2 regions of the Vibrio sp. TRT 29B02 genome follow, and region 1 is predicted to be linked to the other one. Evidence: predicted binding sites of a transcription regulator. Region 1 holds the regulator's gene; the other holds the start of a gene.

Region 1 (3,173 bases):
ACCTAAGGCCAAGTGCTTACTATGCAGCGGATTACTGTGCGTACCCAATGGCTTCGATGGAAGGTGGCGAGACACTTCTTCCTGAAACATTAAGCCCAGGTGTTGAACTGTAGAGCGTGAAGTTCGCTTAGATATTTCCCTTTTTGCCTCCCTGAGCCAGGAGGCATTTTTGAACGTAAACAACCCCTATACAAGGAGGCGTTATGACGCCAGATGTTTTATTCCAGCAGTTATGGAATGACTATATTCAACGCTTGTGTCCCTCTGCTGAAAAAGTACACCAACTTCTGCAAGAAGACGAAGCATTGATCAATGACCATATTGCACTACGTACTTTCAACGTTGAGCCGTTAGGTATCGCGACTCTAGCACAACCTTTTCTAGATGCTGGCTACAAGCCGTGTGGCGATTACGTTTTTGAAAGCAAAAAGCTCGCGGCGAAACATTTTGAACATCCCGATCCAAAACAGCCAAAAGTATTTATCAGTGAACTAAAAGTTGATGAGTGTTCTAGTGAACTTCAAGCGATTGTTACCAAGCTAGTCGAGCAAGTAGACGCGGATAAGCTAACAGGTCATGAGTTCTTGTACGGTGGCCGACTATGGGATATTAGTCATGCGGATTACCAAACGCTGGCTAAAGAAAGCGAGTACGCGGCTTGGTTAGCTGCCCATGGTTACGGTGCGAACCACTTTACTGTCAGTGTTAACCAACTTAATGCGTTTGATGAGGTGAAAGGTGTTAATGATCACCTTCGCTCAGCTGGCTTTACTATCAACGAGTTTGGTGGCGAAGTGAAAGGCACGCCTGAAGTGTTGCTTGAGCAATCTTCAACGATGGCTGATAAAGTGCCGGTTCAGTTTACTGAAGGTAGTGAAATCATCCCTGGAGGCTTCTACGAGTTTGCTAAACGTTATCCAATGCCTAATGGCGAGCTTTACCCAGGATTTGTGGCAGCGTCTGCTGACAAGATCTTCGAAAGCACTAACGGGTAAAGAGCAGAAGCGAGAGTCGAGACCGGACTTCGTCCTGCGAGCATTTAGAACGGGCTGCGCCCTTCGAGAACACTGTGTTCCGAGATGGGGCTTCAAAAGATAGTGGCGGGTAGAAGTTGATAACAGCTTTGTGGTTAAAGGTGTTGACGAAACTAGTCCTCAATAAGCCATAATTTTCTCGAAAACAAAAAGCCACCAATGTTTCCATTGGTGGCTTTTATAATTTAGTGCTTAATCGAAATTAACGAGTACCGTAAACAACGATTGTTTTACCGTGTGCAGAAATTAGGTTCTGCTCTTCAAGCATCTTCAAGATACGGCCAACTGTTTCGCGAGAACAGCCAACGATTTGACCAATCTCTTGGCGAGTGATCTTGATTTGCATGCCATCTGGGTGAGTCATTGCATCAGGTTGCTTCGCTAGGTTTAGTAGCGTTTGAGCAATACGACCCGTTACGTCTAGGAATGCTAGGTCGCCCACTTTTTGGCTCGTCACTTGTAGGCGACTTGCCATCTGCGCTGAAAGGCGCATTAAGATATCTGGGTTCACTTGGATAAGCTGACGGAACTTCTTGAATGAGATTTCCGCAACTTCACAAGGAGATTTTGCTCGAACCCATGCGGTACGCTCTTGGTCTTCTTCGAATAGACCAAGTTCACCGATGAAGTCACCTTGGTTTAGGTAAGAAAGGATCATCTCCTTACCTTCTTCGTCTTTGATAAGAACCGCAACAGAACCTTTAACAATGTAGTACAAAGTTTCCGCTTTCTCGCCCGCGTGAATTAGCGTGCTTTTTGAAGGGTACTTATGAATATGACAATGTGAAAGGAACCACTCTAATGTTGGGTCGGTTTGAGGTTTACCTAGAACCATAATATCTCACTTCCTCTGCAGGGTACGCTTGCCGCTTTCCATGTTTAAGCTAAGCCTTAATTAAGACCTACTAGGATAAGAGCACTTTATAAATGCTGCAAGCCAACTTATGTGTCGGTTACAAATAGTATCCTTTTTCTGGCATGATTTCTTGATTTTAATCGGGTACAACAGGCTTTTTGGTACGCAAAACTGTGCACATGATCACGGTATGAAAAGTAATCGTGTTCTAGTTGTGAGCCTTAACCGATTTTGCCCGTTTCTATCAATTGTTGCAGGATAGGGCGAACAATTAATTCCATCGCAAAACTCATTTTTCCGCCTGGTACAACAATGGTGTTGTGGCGTGACATAAACGAACCATCAATCATAGCCAGTAGGTATGGGAAATCGACATTCTTGATACCACGAAGTCGAATGACGACGAAACTTTCGTCCAAACTCGGTATCCCTTTCGCATTTAAAGGGTTTGATGTATCAACGGTCGGAACGCGCTGAAAGTTGATATGAGTTCGGGAAAACTGTGGAGTAATATAGTTTAGATAGTCGTCCATTGAACGTACTATTGAGTCCATGACGGCTTCACGAGAATGACCGCGATCGCGAGTATCACGAACAAACTTTTGAATCCATTCTAAGTTGACGATCGGCACCATGCCTATCAGAAAGTCGACATGTTGTGCGACGTTAACGTCACCATCTACCACCCCCCCGTGTAGCCCTTCATAAAAGAGTACATTGGAGTTTTCTGGTAGGTCTTGCCAAGGCGTAAAAGTACCGGGCATCTGGTTATAAGGTACTGCCTCGTCAAACGTATGGAGGTAGCGACGTACCTGACCATTACCTTCGTGTCCGTATTTACGGAAAAACTCGGCTAGGCCACCAAAGTCGTTCGCTTGTGGGCCAAAGTAACTGATGTGACGGCCTTGCTCGCGAGCCTTACGGATTTCGACATCCATTTCAGGGCGAGTAAAGCGGTGGAAGCTATCCCCTTCGACCCACGCGGCTTTAACGTTCATCATATTGAACATTTTGCGGAAGGCTTCCGAGGTAGTCGTTGTGCCAGCGCCAGATGAACCAGTCACGGCAATAATAGGGTGTTTAGCGGACATGACAAACCTTGTCTGTAAGTTACATTCCATGAATCAATGCCCACTATAACATGCTTTAGCAGACATTGACTGTATGCAGTTCTCTAAATCAAAAACGGTTCTTTAGTTGGATATCGACACTTTCATGCAGTTCTGAATAAACCACAACCGCTTCCCCTGACTCTAGTTGAGAGTGGATTTGGTCAACTTTGT
Region 2 (3,173 bases), on a different contig from region 1:
CGGGTTTATCAATGACCGTTCTATCTTGATCCGTGTTGTACAAGAAGAACAATAACCGTTGCCCCAATTCGCGGATGTCCTGAGCTCGTTCTCTGAGATAAACATCCGACATACGAGCAAAACGGTTAGAGTAGGATTCGACCACTTGACGCAATGCCCAGTCCGCTCGGTCTCCCTTGTGAATCTGCGCCTTTAAATCTTTACGCAACATAGGATCGTTAAGCAGGTGGGTAAACAGATCGAAAATCGCTAGCGCATCTTTATTGATCTCGTTATCAAGTCGCTTACGCATTCGGCGAAAATCATTCAACGCCTCTTCGATCGCCAACAGTAACCACTCTTGTTCGCGCTCAATATCCAACGTCGATGCAGGATAAACATTCGTCAGATCAGGCTGGGTGTCATCCCACCAAAAATCACCTATCGCTACCCCTGATGAAGCGGGTACGCCACGTATTGCTTGCTGTTTTTTCTCAAGACGCCAATGTCCCTGAGTTTGGGCATGCGCAATGATAACCGCAAGCTGAGCAGCCAGCGTGACTAGGAATGACTCCTCCATCTCATTAAATAAGCGAGGCGTTTTTTGCTGAACCACCAATACACCGAGAACTTGCTTACGATAGATAATTGGCGTGCCAAGGAAGCTTTGATAAATCTCTTCACCAAGCTCAGAAAAGTACTTGAAATCGGGGTGTTTTGAGGCCTCAGCAATGTTAAGAGGTTCGGCACTACGCTTAACCAAACCAACGAGACCTTCACTAAAGCGAATGTGGATTTTGTCGCCTTTGAAACGCAGGCCTTGAGTCGCCATTAACTCTAAGCGCTGCATCTCTTCATTGGCGAGATAGACAGTGCAACACTCAGTGCTCATCGCACTGCATGTTTGTTTAACCAAGATATCTAAAGCCTGATGAACTTCATCGACTTTAGAAACTTGTTCAACTATTTCCCTTAGTTGAGAAAGCATGTCTATCCTCTTTTGTGTTTACGTTTGCCTTTCACTCTGCGTTCTTTAAATGGCATTGCCATTGATGCAAACTCTTTCATTGCCCGACGATAAACATCGCGCTTAAAAGAAACCACTTGTCTGACTGGATACCAATAACTTACCCAACGCCAACCATCAAATTCAGGGGAACTACCACGTTGCATGTTGATCCTTGATTCATCACAATCTAAACGCAGTAGAAACCATTTCTGTTTTTGGCCGATACAAACAGGCTTAGAATCCCAACGAACTAGCCGCTTAGGTAACTTGTACCTCAGCCAATGACGACTCGTCGCTACGATTTTTACGTCTTTTTTGCTAAGACCAACCTCTTCATATAACTCCCTGTACATTGCTTGTTCAGGGGTTTCACCTTCATCAATCCCTCCCTGAGGGAATTGCCAAGAGTGTTGTCCGTATCGTTTTGCCCAGAAGACCTGACCATGGCTGTTACAGATTACAATACCCACATTTAAGCGGTAACCATCGCCATCTATCACTGGCCAACCTCTATTAAATTCTTAATTACAGTGATTTTTCCACATATCCCCAATATGAGCAAACTTACTAGTGTGACTAACACAGAAAATATTACTTTGGACACCCAAAATGGATAACTTTTAATCAAACCAAAGGTTACTCACACAGTTGTGAGACATAGCCCACATTTATTCACCTTTTCTGTGTATAAGTATGTGAAGAATCAATGAGAAAGTGATCAATAAGCATACAGCTTGAGAAGAAAACACATAAAAAACATGAAAACAATAGAAACAAATAAAATAAAAACAACAACTTAAACATTCAAACCAAATATCATAAAGGCCTATCGTTAGAGCAATTCATCTTCATGATCAGATCGGTCAAAGATCCACCAGCAGTGCATTTATCCACACCACTATCATCAATAGTCACCATCCGAGCCAAAACTCAAGCTATTTTGTCTGCCTAAACCCCTGTTAATTCATACATACTTGCAAAAAAATCACTTTTTTTCGTCATCACCTGTGGATAACTAGTTGAACGTTGATCTTTTCACCAATTTTTCGAACTGTTCGATCTTTGCTTGTTGGTCGTAATTTGAAAGTAATTCGCTACAATAAGCACATTAAACCAATCGACACCAACCGATATGAAATCAGAGCCTAAGTCCGAGCAAGAGTTACTCTCCAGAGCCTGCGATATTGCGGGGATGTCCTTTCAAGAGTTAGCGGCAGAAGCCGACATTGATGTGCCACCCGATCTACGCCGAGATAAAGGATGGGTTGGACAACTATTGGAGTGGCACCTAGGAGCAACCGCGGGCAGCAAGCCACAACAAGATTTTGAACAGCTGGGAATTGAACTAAAGACAATCCCGATCAGCTATATCGGAAAACCACTCGAAACGACTTTTGTTTGTGTCGCTCCGCTGATCGGTGTTCACGGCCTGACTTGGGAAACCAGCCACGTGCGTAATAAACTGTCACGCGTGCTTTGGGTGCCAGTTGAAGGAGAACGAGAGATCCCCCTTTCGGAAAGGCGAGTGGGCTCTCCTCTTATCTGGTCCCCAACGGAGGAAGAAGAACAGCAACTGCGCACTGACTGGGAAGAATTAATGGAAATGATCGTGCTCGGTCGTGTTGAACAGATCACCGCACGCCACGGAGAAGTACTACAACTTCGTCCGAAAGCAGCAAACAGTCGTGTTCTAACAGAGGCCTATGGTGCCAGTGGAAAGCCAATAAAAACCCTGCCGCGAGGTTTTTATTTAAGAACCCAATTTACGGCAAAGATTTTGGAGAACAACTTCATTTAGTGGGTTGTGATCAATATCTCTTGATCATGATACGAAGGGCCATCACCTAAACCACATTCATCATAAGCATTGTGTAAACGAAGATATGCCCTCTCCACTCCCAAACGATTGAGTTCATCTTTGACTTGTTCTAGTGAGTCAAAGTGAACGGGGTCATCGTCGATTCTTATTGGTTCGAGTTTGTGCTTGTATTCAACTGCGAGCAAGTATTGAGATAGGTCTGAACAGCTTATAACAAACACCTTAGGGGGTTGGTAACTTTCTTTGTGTTCACCATGAATCCACTTATGTAATTGAGTTTTTTGCATTCTTCACCTCCAGTATTCAATAGTAGTCAACTTGCGCAATTTTGCGAATTTGTTAGCTGTCCCCTTTTCTATTGATACT

The links. Region 1 encodes CRP, which controls carbon source genes, mostly activating them, when cyclic AMP is high. Its sites were predicted from a motif close to TGTGANNNNNNTCACA; they were not measured.
Region 2: a site for CRP is predicted at 1,640-1,655, ahead of rppH (RNA pyrophosphohydrolase). Genes of this name have one in related genera too.

Annotation. Positions count from the first base shown of each region.
Region 1 covers NZ_JBNJOJ010000029.1:51,181-54,353, reverse strand. Annotated here, with positions in the region: gene astD (succinylglutamate-semialdehyde dehydrogenase) at 1-113, shown strand, start outside; gene ACQEXT_RS16780 (DUF1338 domain-containing protein) at 204-995, shown strand; gene crp (cAMP-activated global transcriptional regulator CRP) at 1,237-1,869, opposite strand; gene ACQEXT_RS16770 (phosphoribulokinase) at 2,112-2,981, opposite strand; gene ACQEXT_RS16765 (YheU family protein) at 3,070-3,173, opposite strand, start outside.
Region 2 covers NZ_JBNJOJ010000007.1:45,891-49,063, forward strand. Annotated here, with positions in the region: gene ptsP (phosphoenolpyruvate--protein phosphotransferase) at 1-967, opposite strand, end outside; gene rppH (RNA pyrophosphohydrolase) at 970-1,488, opposite strand; gene mutH (DNA mismatch repair endonuclease MutH) at 2,121-2,786, shown strand; gene ACQEXT_RS06205 (DUF6482 family protein) at 2,783-3,094, opposite strand.